4 regions of the Streptomyces sp. NPDC049813 genome follow, and region 1 is predicted to be linked to each of the others. Evidence: riboswitches for the same ligand, from Rfam matches in the RefSeq annotation. Region 1 holds a riboswitch; each other region holds the start of a gene.
The links. A riboswitch is a leader RNA that binds a small molecule or an ion and turns the genes downstream of it on or off. The one in region 1 is predicted to bind cyclic di-AMP.
Positions count from the first base shown of each region.

Region 2: another riboswitch for cyclic di-AMP. It lies ahead of ACIBW6_RS09955 (M23 family metallopeptidase); the one in region 1 lies ahead of ACIBW6_RS19730 (transglycosylase family protein).
Region 3: another riboswitch for cyclic di-AMP. It lies ahead of ACIBW6_RS12655 (NlpC/P60 family protein); the one in region 1 lies ahead of ACIBW6_RS19730 (transglycosylase family protein).
Region 4: another riboswitch for cyclic di-AMP. It lies ahead of ACIBW6_RS32285 (M23 family metallopeptidase); the one in region 1 lies ahead of ACIBW6_RS19730 (transglycosylase family protein).

Region 1 is NZ_JBITLI010000009.1:73,283-77,463, reverse strand. Features, by position in the region: gene ACIBW6_RS19740 (recombinase family protein) at 1-196, shown strand, start outside; gene ACIBW6_RS19735 (transglycosylase family protein) at 366-1,448, shown strand; cyclic di-AMP (ydaO/yuaA leader) riboswitch at 1,630-1,775, shown strand; gene ACIBW6_RS19730 (transglycosylase family protein) at 1,780-2,496, shown strand; gene eno (phosphopyruvate hydratase) at 2,780-4,066, shown strand.
Region 2 is NZ_JBITLI010000003.1:573,877-578,057, reverse strand. Features, by position in the region: gene ACIBW6_RS09965 (M16 family metallopeptidase) at 1-130, shown strand, start outside; gene ACIBW6_RS09960 (M16 family metallopeptidase) at 148-1,515, shown strand; cyclic di-AMP (ydaO/yuaA leader) riboswitch at 1,753-1,925, shown strand; gene ACIBW6_RS09955 (M23 family metallopeptidase) at 1,938-2,738, shown strand; gene ACIBW6_RS09950 (GntR family transcriptional regulator) at 2,960-3,646, shown strand; gene ACIBW6_RS09945 (HPr family phosphocarrier protein) at 3,861-4,142, opposite strand.
Region 3 is NZ_JBITLI010000004.1:499,098-503,278, reverse strand. Features, by position in the region: gene ACIBW6_RS12660 (hypothetical protein) at 1-209, shown strand, start outside; gene ACIBW6_RS12655 (NlpC/P60 family protein) at 367-1,548, opposite strand; cyclic di-AMP (ydaO/yuaA leader) riboswitch at 1,555-1,724, opposite strand; gene pcrA (DNA helicase PcrA) at 2,010-4,181, shown strand, end outside.
Region 4 is NZ_JBITLI010000021.1:103,974-108,154, reverse strand. Features, by position in the region: gene ACIBW6_RS32295 (PrsW family intramembrane metalloprotease) at 1-545, shown strand, start outside; gene ACIBW6_RS32290 (aldo/keto reductase) at 552-1,505, opposite strand; gene ACIBW6_RS32285 (M23 family metallopeptidase) at 1,561-2,598, opposite strand; cyclic di-AMP (ydaO/yuaA leader) riboswitch at 2,610-2,768, opposite strand; gene ACIBW6_RS32280 (PP2C family protein-serine/threonine phosphatase) at 3,011-4,111, opposite strand.

The sequences.
Region 1 (4,181 bases):
CCCGGCGCGATACGGCCCGCACGGGCAGATCAAGGACCGGCAGAACTCCTGGTTCAAGAGGGGGTTCTGGCCGCCGCTCATGGACGCACTGAACGCAAGAGGCGGTGGGTCGGTAGTCCGACGAGAGGTGTTGGTCCCGGCGCTGGAGGTCATCTCCGGGATCGAGTCCCCGGACACAACACTTCGGAGCCGGTGACTGACTGACACCTCGTCAGGATTGTGATGTTCACGTGATCTGCGCTGCATCGACTTGTGACAAGCGTTCGAGTCCCGCTACGTTCACCAGTCATCGCGACACAGGCACAACCGGCACCACTTCCGCCACCCCTGTCGCGTGCTGCATCAGTCTCGCGAAAGGCAACCGCATGCTCTCCGGGAACGGTCGACACCGTCGCCCCCGTCAGGCCCCTGCTCTCGTCGTCGCCGCCGGGGTCACCGGCAGCGCCATCGCGATCCCGCTGCTCGCGGCGGGCAGCGCGAGCGCCGCCTCCACCGCCACCTGGGACAAGCTCGCCGAGTGCGAGTCCGGCGGCCAGTGGAGTCTGGACGCCGGCAACGGCTACTACGGCGGGCTCCAGTTCTCGCAGGAGATGTGGGAGCAGTACGGCGGGCTCGACTTCGCCCCGCGCGCCGACGAGGCGAGCCGCTCGCAGCAGATAGCCGTGGCCGAGAAGGCGCTTGCGGCCAAGGGGCCCAGTGCCTGGCCGAGCTGTTCGATCGTGGCCGGCCTCACGCAGGGCGACGACACGGCCGAGGTCGACCCGGGCGCGAGCGCGTCCCCCCGGCCCTCCGGCTCGGCCGACGCGAAGGACTCCCAGAACCCTGAGGACTCCGGGGACTCCACGGCCCCCGCCGAGTCCGCGGGAGAGAAGAATCACGCGGGCTCCGCCACGGCCGATCCGTCCGGTGCGGGCGACGCGTCCGATCCGGCCGGCCCGTCGGGTTCCGCCGATCCGTCGAGTTCCGCGGACACCGCTGACGGCAGCGGCACTTCGGACGCCTCCGGCGACGCGGGCGACGAGCCGGGCGCGGCCGCGTCGGACGAGGTCACGGACGGTACGGACGGCTCGGACGGCGGCCTGGGCGCGGCGGACACGACGGACAACGCGGAGAAGGAGGGTGGCGCGCAGGGGTCCGCCTCCGCCGATCCCTCCGACCCCGCCGCGGACCCCTCGGCGGCCGGCCGCCACCGCGGCGACCGCGCCTCGGACGACGCCTCCGCCTCCCGTCAGGGTGAGGGGCGTCACGCTTCACGTGAGGAGCAGCGCGCCGACGGGGCGTACACGGTCCGCTCCGGCGACAACCTCTGGGACATCGCGGACGCGCACGACGTGCGTGGCGGGTGGGATGCGCTCTACGACCTGAACAAGAAGACGGTCGGTTCCGACCCCGACCTCATCCTGCCTGGTCAGAGTCTGGATCTTGGCCTCGAATCGGGTGAAAAGTAGCGGGAGTTCAGGGGCGGTTGAGGCTCGTATGTCCGGCTTTGCGAGAGTGAGACATGAGTCTCAAAGACCCTGATCGTCTTTGAAATCGGGCGGATCGACTGCTTACGGTCGTGACCGCTCGCCACAGCGGGCCCCGACGGACGTCACGCCGAATCCTGCCGACGTCCGTACGGGAACAGTCGACGCGTCAGCGCCGTAGGCAGGAGCGGGGGACCCAAGGTAAGCGCCGGACATCCGGCTTGGGGTCAAGTCGCGCACAGGATGCGCGCCGGGCACTCACTGGTCCGAACCCGACAGCTCACCTCGTAGGCGTCGGTGAGGGGATCTCTTCATGCTGTTCTCCAACACGGGCAAGCACCGTCGTCCGTCCAAGGCCGTTCGTGTCGCCACGCTCGCCGGCGTCGCCGGTGCCGCCGTCGCCGTTCCGCTGATGGGTGCCACGGGCGCCTCCGCCGCCTCCACCTCCGAGTGGGACCAGGTCGCGCAGTGCGAGTCCGGTGGCAACTGGGCGATCAACACGGGCAACGGCTACTACGGTGGCCTGCAGTTCTCCGCCTCGACCTGGGCCGCGTACGGCGGCACCTCCTACGCCTCCTCCGCCGACCAGGCGTCCAAGGCGCAGCAGATATCGGTCGCCGAGAAGGTCCTCGCCGCGCAGGGCAAGGGTGCCTGGCCGAGCTGTGGCGTGGGCCTGTCCGGCGCCGACACCAGCAACTCCGCTCCGGCCGAGTCGTCGCAGCAGTCGCAGCCGCAGCAGCAGGAGCGCTCCGACTCCTCCACGACGACCCGCTCGCAGGAGCGCCAGCAGCCGCAGCAGCAGCAGGCGCAGCCGCAGCCGCAGCAGGACACCAAGAAGGACACCGTCACCACCCCGACCGGCAAGAAGGTCGAGAAGGGCGACGGCGAGTACAAGGTGAAGTCCGGCGACACCCTCAGCAAGATCGCCGAGGCGCACGGGACCAACTGGCACAAGGTGTTCGAGCTCAACAAGGACATCATCAGCGACGCCAACCTGATCTACCCGGACCAGCAGCTGCACCTCAAGTAAAGAGGACCCCTCGCGCACCGAGGGACCCCCTCGCGGAGGCGGCCCCGGCGTCGGCGGACGCCGGGCCCGGCCGCACCGCACCGCCCCGTCCACGGGCCGCTCACGTCGGCGACCCCCGCTCCGGTCCTCCGGAGTGGGGGTCGCCGTCTTTGTTCCGTTTGGAAACATTTCGCTATCGGCGTTGTCCACAACCCGGTCGGCCGACTGGCTGATGCCCCGGAGCCGGTTACGCTCAGGGGTGCGGGCCAGCCGCCCGCGCTGTTGTGTCACATCCCAGAAGGAGATGCTCGTGCCGTCCATCGACGTCGTCGTAGCCCGGGAAATCCTGGACTCCCGAGGCAACCCCACGGTCGAGGTCGAGGTCGGCCTCGACGACGGCAGCACGGGTCGTGCTGCTGTTCCGTCCGGCGCCTCCACCGGTGCCTTCGAGGCCATCGAACTCCGTGACGGTGACCCCAACCGTTACCAGGGCAAGGGCGTCGAGAAGGCCGTCCTCGCCGTCATCGAGCAGATCGGCCCGGAGCTCGTCGGCTACGACGCCACCGAGCAGCGCCTGATCGACCAGGCGATGTTCGACCTGGACGCCACGGACAACAAGGGCTCGCTCGGCGCCAACGCCATCCTCGGCGTCTCCCTCGCCGTCGCGCACGCCGCGTCCGAGGCCAGCGACCTGCCGCTGTTCCGCTACCTCGGCGGTCCGAACGCGCACCTGCTGCCCGTCCCGATGATGAACATCCTGAACGGCGGGTCGCACGCCGACTCGAACGTCGACATCCAGGAGTTCATGATCGCCCCGATCGGCGCGGAGTCCTTCTCCGAGGCGCTGCGCTGGGGCACCGAGGTCTACCACACCCTCAAGAAGGTGCTGAAGACCAAGGGCCTGTCCACCGGCCTCGGCGACGAGGGCGGCTTCGCCCCGAACCTGGAGTCGAACCGCGCCGCGCTCGACCTCATCCTCGAAGCGATCAAGGAGGCCGGCTACATCCCCGGCCAGCAGGTCGCGCTCGCGCTGGACGTCGCCGCCTCCGAGTTCTACAAGGACGGCAAGTACCAGTTCGAGGGCAAGGAGCGCTCCGCCGCCGAGATGACGGAGTACTACGAGGAGCTCGTCTCCGCGTACCCGCTCGTCTCCATCGAGGACCCGCTGTACGAGGACGACTGGGCCGGCTGGAACACCATCACCGAGCGCCTCGGCGACAAGGTCCAGCTCGTCGGCGACGACCTGTTCGTCACCAACCCGGAGCGCCTGGCGCGCGGCATCGAGGAGGACTCGGCCAACGCGCTGCTCGTCAAGGTGAACCAGATCGGCTCGCTGACCGAGACCCTGGACGCCGTCGAGCTGGCCCAGCGCAACGGTTTCAAGTGCATGATGTCGCACCGCTCCGGCGAGACCGAGGACGTCACCATCGCCGACCTCGCCGTCGCCACGAACTGCGGCCAGATCAAGACCGGCGCCCCGGCCCGCTCCGAGCGCGTCGCCAAGTACAACCAGCTGCTGCGCATCGAGGAGATCCTCGACGACGCCGCGGTCTACGCCGGCCGCAGCGCGTTCCCCCGCTTCAAGGGCTGACCTGCCCCGGGACGTCTTCCGGCGCCGTAGTTCCGTACGTCCTCGCACTCGGTCCCGTACCGTGTGCGAGGACGTACGCACGTAGGCAGCCAGACGGGGACCAGATCGGGGAGGC
Region 2 (4,181 bases), on a different contig from region 1:
GCGCCTGCGCCCCGACAACCGCGCGGTGCTCGTCTACGAGCCCACGGTGCCCGCCGCCCCTCATGACGAGACCGACGAGACCGACGAGACCGCCGAGAGCGACCCGAGCGACGAGGAGGCGGGCCGGTGACCGAGCAGCTCGCGACCATGGACTTCCATCCCCGGCCCGAGGCGGGCACGGCCAAGCCGTGGGCGTTCCCGGCCCCCGAGCGCGGCGAGCTGGACAACGGCCTGACCGTGCTGCGCTGCCACCGCCCCGGCCAGCAGGTCGTGGCCGTGGAGATCAACCTCGACGCGCCGCTGGAGGCCGAGCCGGCCGCCCTCGAAGGCGTCGCCACGATCATGGCGCGTGCCTTCAACGAGGGCACCGACAAGCACTCCGCGGAGGAGTTCGCCGCCGAACTGGAGCGCTGCGGCGCCACCATGGACGCGCACGCCGACCACCCCGGCGTGCGGGTCTCCTTGGAGGTGCCGGTCTCCCGGCTTCCCAAGGGCCTCGCCCTGCTGGCCGACGCGCTGCGGGCGCCCGCCTTCGCGGACGGCGAGATCGAGCGCCTGGTCCGCAACCGGCTCGACGAGATCCCGCACGAGAGCGCCAACCCGGCCCGCCGGGCCGCCAAGGAGCTCTCCCGGCAGCTCTTCCCGGCCGACTCGCGCATGTCGCGTCCGCGGCAGGGCAGCGAGGAGACCGTCGCCGCCATCGACGCGGCGGCCGTACGCGCCTTCTACGAGAAGCACGTCCGCCCCGCCACCGGCACCGTCGTCGTGGTGGGCGACCTGACCGGCACCGACCTGGACGCCCTCCTCACCGACACGCTCGGCGCCTGGACCGGTGACACCGCGGAGCCCAGGCCGGTCCCGCCGGTGACCGCCGACGACACCGGCCGGGTCGTCATCGTGGACCGGCCGGGCGCGGTGCAGACGCAGCTGCTGATCGGCCGCATCGGACCCGACCGGCACGACCGGGTGTGGGCCGCGCAGATCCTCGGCACGTACTGCCTCGGCGGCACGCTCACCTCGCGCCTGGACCGGGTGCTGCGCGAGGAGAAGGGCTACACCTACGGGGTGCGGTCCTTCGCCCAGGTGCTGCGGTCCGCGCCGGACGGCACGGGTGCCGCGATGCTCGCCATCAGCGGCTCCGTGGACACCCCGAACACCGGGCCCGCGCTCGACGACCTCTGGAAGGTGCTGCGCACGCTCGCCGAAGGGGGGCTCACGGACGCCGAGCGGGACACCGCCGTGCAGAACCTGGTGGGCGTGGCGCCGCTGAAGTACGAGACCGCGGCCGCCGTCGCGGGCACGCTGGCCGACCAGGTCGAGCAGCACCTCCAGGACGACTTCCAGGCCCAGCTGTACCGCCGGCTCGCCGAGACGGGCACCGTGGAGGCCACCGCGGCGGTCGTCAGCGCCTTCCCGGCTGACCGGCTGGTGACGATCCTCGTGGGCGACGCCGCGCAGATCGAGGAGCCCGTCCGGGCCCTCGGCATCGGCGAGGTGACCGTCGTCTCGGGCTGACCCCCGCCCCGTACGTCGCTCGCAGCCCCGGTGGCCTCCACGGCCACCGGGGCTGCGTGGTGTCGCTCACGTTCACCCTTGTGCGGCCGGGTATCGCTTTTGTCCGAATTGGGGCGGAGGTTGCCTGTCTGCTCTGTGGCATGCGCTACAAAAGCCGGGATCCGTTTGTTGATTAAAAGATGTCCCGCTTAGCGTCGGTCCGGCTGTTCGCCAGACACGCGTCGCGCCCGCGACACCGGACAGTCATCGCCGAGTCCCCCATGGCGTGAGCCAGGGGAGCCGGGGACCCACCGCAGTCCCTGGGGTGAATCGGGCAGCCTTCCGGCCGTACAGGCCAGGACGGTCGCCCGTAGGAGACCTTCCTGCTCCGAACCCGTCAGCTAACCCGGTAGGCGAGAGGGAAGGAAAGGATCAGCCCCTACATGGCGTTCACCCGTGCCACCGGGAAGCACCGTCGTCCCAGTCGCCTCACGCGTACCACCGTGCAGGTCGCGAGTGTCGCGGCGCTCACCACGACCGGTGTGGTGGGCGGCCTCGCCGCCCCCGCCCTCGCCGCCGACACCGCGGCCCCCGAGCAGAACGGCCTGACCCAGGCCATCGCCATCGGCGACTCCCTGGCCGACCGGATCGACGCGCAGGCCGCCGCCCAGAAGAAGGCCGCCGACGCGGCCGCCGCCAAGGCGAAGGCCGAGGCCGAGGCGAAGAAGAAGGCCGAGGAAGCCAAGCGCGAGGCCGAGGCGAAGGCCGCCAAGGAGCGCGAAGAGCGCGAGGCCAAGGAGCGGGCCGCCCGCGAGGCCGAGCGCAAGCGCCTGCTCAACAGCTTCGTGGCGCCCATCTCCGGCTCCTACGTCTCCACGGGCTACCAGGCGAGCAGCGGCCTGTGGTCCTCCGGCAGCCACACCGGCATCGACTTCCACGCGGCCAGCGGCACGTCCGTGCACGCGGTCGGCGCGGGCACCGTCGTCGAGGCCGGCTGGGGCGGCGCCTACGGCAACAACATCGTGATCAAGATGAACGACGGCACGTACACCCAGTACGGGCACCTGTCCTCCATCGGCGTCTCCGTCGGCCAGGCCGTCACCCCCGGCCAGCAGATAGGCCTCTCCGGCGCCACCGGCAACGTCACGGGCCCGCACCTGCACTTCGAGGCCCGCACGACGCCCGACTACGGCTCGGACATGGACCCCGTCGCGTACCTGCGCTCGCACGGCGTGAACGTCTGACGCGCACGCACCCGCACGCGAAAGCCCCGGCTCGGCGAGCCGGGGCTTTCGCGTGCGCCCCGCATTTCTGGCCAGAAAATATCCCTGGATTCCGGTCCGGCGTCGGAAATTCGAGTGCGGTGGAATAGAGTCACCGGGCGGGCGCGACCGGAGGGTGGCATTCGCGCTCGCACAAGCGTCGATCGACCGCGTTTCGCGGGGATGAAGGCGGAGGTCGGGACATGCGCATTCCCGCACACTCGGTATGCACGGCGATCCGCGAGGACATCGTCGCGGGTGTCTACGAGCGCGGCAGCAGACTCACCGAGGAAGTGCTCGCGCGGCGCTACGGGGTCTCGCGGGTCCCGGTGCGCGAGGCGCTGCGCACCCTGGAGGCCGAGGGCTTCGTCGTCACACGGCGGCACGCGGGCGCGTGCGTGGCCGAACCCACCCGGCAGGAGGCCGCCGACCTGCTGGAGGTCCGGCTGCTGCTCGAACCGCTGGGCGCCGCGCGCGCCGCGCAGCGCAGGACCGAGGCGCACCTCAAGGTCCTGCGCGGCCTGGTCAGGCTGGGGCAGGAGCGGGTGCGGCGCGGTCAGGGCGAGGATCTGCGCTCCCTGGGCGGGTGGTTCCACGAGACCCTCGCGGGGGCCTCCGGCAGCCCCGGCCTGATCGCCCTGCTCACCCAGCTCCGGCACAAGATCGCCTGGATGTACGTCGTGGAGGGCCCGGCCCAGCCGGCCGAGTCCTGGGCCGAGCACGGTGCCATCGTGGACGCGGTGGCCCGCGGCGACGCCGAGCGTGCCCGCGCGCTGACCCTGCTGCACGCCGAGCGCGCGGCGGCCGCCCACCGGCTCCGCGTCCCGCGCGCCGCCGGTCACGTGAGGACTTCGCAACGTCCTGTAAACACGGCGAGCCTTCCCCATTAATAAAAGGGCCGTATACAAAGACGTGCGGTAATCGCCGGATCGGGCGCTTGGCATTTCTGGTGCATGCTTCGCTGCATGGTGTCCGGAGGGCAATAGATACCGGCCGCTGATTCCGTGTGGACCGGGCGGCTGTACTCGCGCGTGAATTCTTCGCGGGAACGACGAAGCCGCGCGCCCATAAAGGGAACGCGCGGCTTCGGCGGTACGAGGGGGATCAGACGGTCTCGGGGAGCTCGTCGAGACCCTCGGAGACCAGCTTCGCCAGACGGTCGAGCGCGGCGTCCGCGCCCTCGGCGTCGGAGGCCAGGACGATCTCCTCGCCGCCCTGCGCGCCCAGACCCAGCACCGCGAGCATGGAAGCGGCGTTGACGGGGTTGCCGTCGGCCTTGGCGATCGTCACGGGGACGCCGGCCGCGGTGGCCGCGCGGACGAAGATGGAGGCGGGGCGGGCGTGGAGGCCCTCGGCCCAGCCGACGTTGACGCGGCGCTCAGCCATGTGATGCTGCCCTTCGAGTGACTCAAGGTTGTCTAGACC
Region 3 (4,181 bases), on a different contig from region 1:
TGGTCACCGGCGTCGCCCTGGTCGGCCTCAATCAGGCCGACGGCTCCACCGTGAACAACGTCAAGATCGGGGTGAAGCTGGCCGTCCTGATCGTCATCCTCGGCATCGTGTACGTGAAGCGCGACGAGGAGACGGCCGAGAAGGGGCTGTTCGCTGCGGTCGGCGGGCTGACGATCGCCAACATCTTCATCGCGGTGCTCTGGACCTGAGGGAGCCGGCGGCCCTGAGGTACTGAGGCCCTGCGGGCCTGCGGGGTCCGGGCGGGCCCGAGGGGCAGGGGGCGCTTTCCGGCCGCCGCGGTCCCGGGAGCCCCCGGGGCCTGTCACCGCGGTGTCCCCACCACGGCGACAGGACCCGGCGCGGACGTCAGGCGGGCCGCACCACGCTGTGGATCGAGCTGGTGCCGTCGTAGTAGATGGACTCCTCGCGGACGGACGCGCCCGGCTTCGGGGCGTGGATCATCATGCCGTCGCCGAGGTACAGGCCGACGTGGCTGATGTCGTCGTAGAAGAAGACCAGGTCACCCGGTTGGATCGAGGAGAGCGGGACGGTCGTGCCGGCCTCCACCTGGTCCCACGTGGTGCGCGGCAAGGTGATGCCGGCCGCCTTCCACGCCGCCTGGGTGAGCCCCGAGCAGTCGTAGGAGTCCGGGCCCGTGGCGCCCCACACGTACGGCTTGCCCTCCTGCGCCTTGGCGTAGGCGAGCGCCTGGGCGGCCTTGGTCGCGTAACCGGAGGAGCTGCCTGCCGGTGCCTCGGTGGTACCGCCGGACGACGAGCCGGAGCCCTGCTGCCCGGCGGCCTCCTCGGCCGCCTGCTGCTTCTTGTCCTCCTGCGCCTTCTGCTCCGCGGCGAGCTGGGCGGCCTTCTTGCGGGCCGCCTCCTGCTTCTTCTTCTCGATCGCCGCGAGCCGCTGCTTCTCCTCGGCGGTCAGCCGCGACAGCAGCTGACGGGCGTCGGCCAGCTTCGTCTGCACGCTCTGCTTGGAGGTCTTCAGGTCGGTCTGGGAGGACGTCAGCTGCGTGAGGCTCTCCTGCGCCTCGGTGCGCTTCTTCGCGGTGCTGAGCTGCTGCTTCTGATAGTCGTCGACCGCGTCCTTCTGGTCGGCGGTCATCCGGCTCATCAGCCGGTTCTGCGCGAAGTAGTCCTCGGGGTCGTCCGCGAGGAACATCGTCGCCGTGTCGCCGATCCCGCCCGAGCGGTACTGCTGGGCGGCGAACCTGCCCAGCTCCTGGCGGGCCGAGTTCAGCTTCTCGGTGCGCTGCGCGATGTCGTCGAGGAGGCGATCGACCTGCTTCTTCTTGCTGTCGGTCTGCTCCTTGGCGGAGTTGTACTTCTGCGTGGCGACCTCGGCCTGGCGGTACAGGCTGTCGACTTTCTTCTGCACCTCTTCCAGGCTCGGCCGGTCCGGCCGGGCGGGGGCCGCCTGGGCGCTCTGCGAGAGGAGGGCCACCGAGGTGAGGGCGACGGTCGTGATCCCGACCGCGGGGGTGGTGCGAAGGCCGCCGGTCATCCGGGACCGGACACGCGGCTTGCGGTGCGACGCCAAGGAGGCGACTCCTTCCGTGGTCCGCCTACCGGGTTAGCTGTCGGGTTCGGGCGTACGGAAGGCTGCCCTACGGTCGGCCGCCCTGTCCTGCCGGGCGGCCGGGCCGATTCACCCCAAGGTCGGTTGGGTCCCCGGTTCCCTGCCTCACGGCGTACGGGACTCGGCGGGGGCTGCTCGTTCGCCGCGGTGCTCGCGGCGGGGGGACGGGCTGCCCGCGCAGCACGGTAGCCAACTCGTGTCGCTGCTGTGAAGGTTGATGTTCGATATGCCCGATACATTTTCGTGACCTTGGCGACACCGGGCGCTCGGCCGAATGATGGTCGAACGCACCGCATCTGCTCGGTCACGGTAGGTGCGCCGCCGGACTCCTCCGGCCGAAAGGCGCCGCTGACCTGGTGGTACGGGCAGTGTGGCCAAGGTGGGGGCGGGGTGTCAGTGGGGCCGCCTAGACTCGTAGGGCGATGAGCAGCCTCTTTGACGACAGCTTCCTGGCGGGCCTCCAGAACCGGACCGAGGGCCCCCCGCCGCCGCCCGACAGCGAGCACGACGGACCGGAGCCCGAGCCGATCCCGGACGACCTGTTCGGCGGGAAGTTCGACGTGCCTCCGGCCCGGGACGCGTACTACCGCGACGGCGCGCCCCGCCCTGCCCTGGACCCGGCGGCCCTGCTGGACGGGTTGAACGAGAACCAGCGGGCGGCCGTCGTGCACGGCGGCTCCCCGCTGCTCATCGTGGCGGGCGCCGGCTCCGGCAAGACCCGCGTCCTCACCCACCGCATCGCCTACCTGCTGGCCGAGCGCGGCGTCCACCCCGGCCAGATCCTCGCGATCACCTTCACGAACAAGGCCGCGGGCGAGATGAAGGAGCGCGTCGAGTCCCTGGTGGGCCCGCGGGCGAACGCGATGTGGGTCTCCACCTTCCACAGCGCGTGCGTGCGCATCCTGCGCCGCGAGTCGAAGAAGCTCGGCTTCACCTCGTCGTTCTCGATCTACGACGCGGCCGACAGCAAGCGGCTCATGGCCCTGGTCTGCCGCGACCTGGACCTGGACCCCAAGAAGTTCCCGCCGAAGTCCTTCAGCGCCAAGATCTCGAACCTGAAGAACGAGCTGATCGACGAGGAGGACTTCGCGAAGACCGCGGCTGGGGGCACCTCCCGGACGGAGTCTGGGGGAGGATTCGAGAAGTCCGTCGCCCAGGCCTACGCGATGTACCAGTCGCGGCTGCGGGAGGCCAACGCCCTCGACTTCGACGACCTGATCATGACCACGGTCAACCTGCTGCGCGCGTTCCCCGACGTCGCCGAGCACTACCGGCGCCGCTTCCGGCACGTCCTGGTCGACGAGTACCAGGACACCAACCACGCGCAGTACGCACTCGTGCGCGAGCTGGTCGGGCCGACGGAGGGGGAGGACGCCGACCCCGCCGAGCTGTGCGTCGTCGGCGACGCGGACCAGTCCATCTACGCGTTCCGCGGCGCCACCATCCGCAACATCCTCCAGTTCGAGGAGGACTACACGGACGCGACCACGATCCTGCTGGAGCAGAACTACCGCTCCTCGCAGACGATCCTGAGCGCGGCCAACGCGGTCATCGAGCGCAACGAGTCGCGCCGCCCCAAGAACCTGTGGACGAACGCGGGCGCGGGCTCCCAGATCACCGGCTACGTCGCGGACACCGAGCACGACGAGGCGCAGTTCGTCGCCGAGGAGATCGACCGGCTCACGGACGCGGGCGAGGCGAGCTCCGGCGACGTCGCCGTCTTCTACCGGACGAACGCGCAGTCCCGTGTCTTCGAAGAGATCTTCATCCGCGTCGGCCTGCCCTACAAGGTCGTCGGCGGTGTCCGCTTCTACGAGCGCAAGGAGGTCAGGGACATCCTGGCCTACCTGCGCGTGCTGGCCAATCCCGAGGACTCCGTCCCCCTGCGCCGCATCCTGAACGTGCCCAAGCGCGGCATCGGCGACCGCGCCGAAGCGATGATCGACGCGCTCTCCCAGCGCGAGAAGATCTCCTTCCCGCAGGCGCTGCGCCGCGTCGACGAGGCGTACGGCATGGCGTCCCGGTCGACGAACGCGGTCAAGCGGTTCAACGCCCTCATGGAGGACCTGCGCACCGTCGTCGAGTCCGGCGCCGGACCGGCCACGGTCCTGGAAGCCGTCCTCGAGCGCACCGGCTACCTCGCCGAGCTGCAGTCCTCCACGGACCCGCAGGACGAGACCCGCATCGAGAACCTCCAGGAACTCGCCGCGGTGGCCCTGGAGTTCGAGCAGGAGAACGCGCAGGCGGCCGCCGAGGGCGAGAGCGAGACCGAGACGGAAGAAGCCGGCGGCACCGGTCTCTCCGCCTTCCTGGAGCGGGTCGCCCTCGTTGCCGACTCCGACCAGATCCCCGACGAGGAGGACGACGGCAGCGGCGTCATCACCCTGATGACCCTGCACACCGCCAAGGGCCTCGAATTCCCGGTGGTCTTCCTGACCGGCATGGAGGACGGCGTCTTCCCGCACATGCGCTCCCTGGGGCAGACCAAGGAGCTGGAGGAGGAGCGTCGCCTCGCGTACGTCGGCATCACGCGCGCGCGGGAGCGGCTGTACCTGACGCGCGCCTCCATGCGCAGCGCCTGGGGCCAGCCCTCG
Region 4 (4,181 bases), on a different contig from region 1:
CGCTGGCGGGGCTGCTCGCCGCGATGGGCGTGCACGCGTTCTGGAACGGCTCGTCGTCCTTCGGCGAGTACGGCTTCTACGCCGTGTACGCGGCGTTCATGGTCCCGGTCTTCGCGCTGCTCACCTGGCTCGCCGTGTACCTGCGCCACCGCGAACTGCGCACCGTCCGGGCACAGCTGGCGGCGTACGTCGCCGCCGGCTGGCTCGCGCCGCCCGAGCCGTTCGCCCTCGGCTCCCTCAAGGCCCGCCGCCTGGCCCGCGAGTACGCGGCCCACTACGGCGGCAGGACGGCGGAGCGGGCGGTCACCGAGTACGCGTCCCTGGCGACGTCGCTCGCCCTGCTCCGGCACCGCGGTGAGCGGGGGCGGGCCGGCGCCGATTTCGTCGTACGGGAGCGGGAGCTGCTCGACGCGCTGTGGCAGCGGCGCGGATACGCCCGCCCCGCCCTCGCCTACGCCGCCCAGGTCGCGGCCCCCGTCCACCGGCCCCCGGCGTACGCGGGGCCGCGGCCGCCCGCCCCCGCGTACCACCCGTACCGGCCCTGAACGGGCTCAGGCGGAGGCCTCCGTGAGGCGGCCGAGCTCCGCGTCCGTCAGCTCCAGTCCGGCCACGGCGAGCAGCGCGGGCAGCTGCTCCACCGTGCGCGCGGACGCGATCGGCGCGGCGACGGTGGGCTGGGCGGCGAGCCAGGCCAGGGCGACCGTGGCGATCTCGGCGTCGTGCGCCCGGGCGACCTCGTCGAGGGCGGTCAGCACCTTGCGGCCGCGCTCGGTCTCCAGGTGCTTGCTGGCACCGGCCGCGCGGGGGCTGTCGACGGCGACGCCCGGCCGGTACTTGCCGGTGAGGAAACCGGCGGCGAGGGCGAAGTACGGGACGGCGGCGAGCCCGGCGCGCGAGGCGATCTCGCGCCGGGGACCCTCGTAGGTGTCGCGCGAGACGAGGTTGTAGTGCGGCTGAAGGGCGACGTAGCGGGCGAGGCCCTCGCGGTCGGAGAAGTCCAGCGACTCCTGGAGGCGCTCAGGCGAGATGTTCGAGGCGGCGATGGCGCGGACCTTGCCGGCCTTCACCAGGCCGTCGAGCGCGCCGATGATCTCCTCGACGGGGATCGTCTCGTCGTCGTCGAAGTGCGTGTAGTAGAGGTCGATGTGGTCGGTGCCGAGGCGGGTGAGGGAGGCGTCGGCGGCGGCCCGGATGTTCGCGGCGCGCAGGCCCTTGAAGTCGGGGTGGCGGGCGACCTTGGTGGCGATGACGACCTCGTCGCGCCGGCCGCGGGCGGCGAGCCACTTGCCGATGATCGTCTCCGACTCACCGCCGTGGTTGCCCTCGATCCAGGCCGAGTACGAGTCCGCCGTGTCGATGAAGTTGCCGCCCCCGGCGGTGTAGGCGTCGAGCACCGCGAAGGACGTCGCCTCGTCGGCGGTCCACCCGAAGACGTTGCCGCCGAGGGAGAGCGGGAAGACCTCGAGGTCGGAGGAGCCGAGCGGGCGCAGGGGAGAAGAAGTCATACCCCGATTGAACGCCCCCCGCGGAGCGAACCGCTGCGCGGGGGGCGCCGCGGGCTCAGAGCGAGAGGCCCTTGCCGCGCAGCCAGACCGCGGGGTCGACGCCGGTGGCGTCCCCGCCCGGGTGGACCTCCAGGTGGAGGTGGGCGCCCGTGACGTTGCCGGTGGCGCCGACGCGGCCGATGACGTCCCCGGTGGAGACCTTCTGGCCGACGCTGACGTTCATCGACGACTGGTGGCAGAACCACAGTTCGGTGCCGTCGTCGAGGGTGAGGATCGTGCGGTACCCGTAGGCGCCCGCCCAGCCGGCCTCGGTGACGGTGGCGCCGTGGATGGCGTGGATCGGCGTGCCGGTGGAGGCCGCGAAGTCCAGGCCCGTGTGGTAGCCGGAGGACCACATCGATCCGGGCTGCCCGAAGGTGCCGGTGATCGTGTACGAGGCGACGGGCAGCCGGAAGCTCTTGGCCAGCTCGGCGAGGCGCTCGGCCTCGGCCTTCTTCTTGGCCTCCTCCTCCGCCTTCTTCTTGTCGGCGGCGGCCTTGGCCTCGGCCTTCTCGTGCTTCGCCGCGGCCTCCTCGGCGGCCTTCAGCGCGGCGGCCTGCTCGGCCTCGGCCTGCGCGGTGGCATCGGCGGCGTCCTGCTGCGTCTCGGCCTGCTGCATGATCCGGGCCCGCAGCGCCTCGCCCGCACCCGACTGACCGGTGCCCATCGTGGTGAGCGGCGCGGCGGAGGCGCCGGAGGCGGAGTCGGCGCCGTCGGACATGAACGCGCCCACGCCGGGCAGCGACTTGGCCTCGGGCAGCGAGTCCTTGACGGCGGAGAGGTCGGGCATGGAGATCCGGACCGGGGGCTTGCCGCCCTGCGCGGTGGCGATGCCGCCGGCGCCGACGGCGGCGATCACGCCGACGCCCAGGACGGTGGAGCTGCGCGCGAGTCCGCCGCGCTGACGGGCCACGCGGTGCCTGCCGCGGACGGGGCGGACGGACTCCTCGGTGGGATTCCACTCCTCCCAGCTCCCCTGCTCGACGCCGGCCTCGCCGTCGGCGGGGTGGGCGGAGTACCCGGAGAACTCGGGGGCAGGACGGTTCGACGCCACGGGGGCGCTCTCCTTTCCTTCCTTCTCGCCTACCGGGTTAGCTGACGGGTTCGGAGCAGGAAGGTCTCCTACGAGCACGGCCCGGCGCCCGAAAAGCGACGGAACTGTGCCTGATTCACCCCAAGTTGGTGGTTCCCCGGCTCCCTTGCGGGATTAGGCGTGTGCGCACGGAGCCGTCGCTTGTGACGGCTGGGACGACCGCGCTGCGTTATCGAACGTTAATAGACAGCCGATAGTAATTCCAAGCTGTTCCCACTGATCGTTCACGTCTTTGGCCTGGACTTAACGGTCAATAACACCTTCAAACGGGCGAGTTGACCGACGATTCCGGCCCGCGCCAAACACCCGACTTTCTGACGGAGTGTCAATCGTTATGTGCAGGGAGTCGTCCGGTCACGCCTCGTGATGTCGATCAAGGGCGGCGCACGGCGAGCAGCGCCATGTCGTCGCTGGCCCCGCCCCCGGTGTGCCGGCGCACTTCTTCGGCCAGCGCCGCGAGCAGCTCCTCCGGCCCCGGGAAGATCCGGCCCGCGAGCCGGGCCGCGGGATCGTAGAAGACGCCCCGCGCGTCGCGCGCCTCGGAGAGCCCGTCGGTGTAGAGCAGCAGCGTCGCCTCGGCCGGGAACGCCGCCTCGGTGGCCCGGTCCGGCCAGGAGCCGAGCTCGCCCAGGCCGAGCGGCAGCGCCGCCTCCGCCGGCGTGACCACCCGCACCGTGCCGTCGCCGTGCAGCACGACCGGTTCGGGGTGGCCGCGGTTGAGGACGCGCAGGAGCCGGCCGCCGTGCGGGATCTCGGCGAGCACGGCGGTGGTGAACCCCTCGAAGTCGTCGATGCCGCGCCGCCGCGACCCCTCCCTGGCCAGCGCCCGCTCCAGCCGCTGGGCGACCGCCTCCAGGCTCTCCTCCTGCTCGGCGGCCTCCCGGAAGGCCCCGATGACGACGGCCACGGCGGCGACCGCGCCCATGCCCTTGCCCCGTACGTCCCCCACGACTATCCGCACCCCGTGCGGCGTGTCCTGCACCGCGTACAGATCGCCGCCGATGAAGGCGTCGGCCTGCGCCGCCTCGTACCGGGCCGCGACGGCCAGGCCGCCGATCCGCCCGGCCGGCTCCGGCAACACCGCCAGCTGGGCGGCCTCCGCGATCTGGCGCGCGGACGCCAGCTGCTCGTCGCTGCGGCGCTTGATCCGGTTGATGAAGCAGGCCAGCACGCACACCGTGGCCACGGTGGCCATCTCGGTGTACACCCCGGCGTTGAACGACGTGTAGCGCAGATGGACGGCGACGATGGCGGCGACCGACGCGGCGCCCGCGGTGATCGTGCTGCCCAGCGAGAAGAAGGGCGCGACGACCAGCGGCGCAGCACTGAAGAGCGGTGAGCCGGCGAACCCGGACGGCGTGCAGTACTCGTAGACCGCACCGCCGACGATCAGCAGCAGGGGCAGCACCCGCAGGAAGGCACGCGTACCGGCGGCGTCCGTTCCGCGTCCGTGCCGCCCTCCTCGCTGCCCCACCACTCGTCTCCTGCCACGTCCGCGCCCGGATTACGGCGTCGGTCCAAGGGTTCCCGGGCGGCGGGCCGGG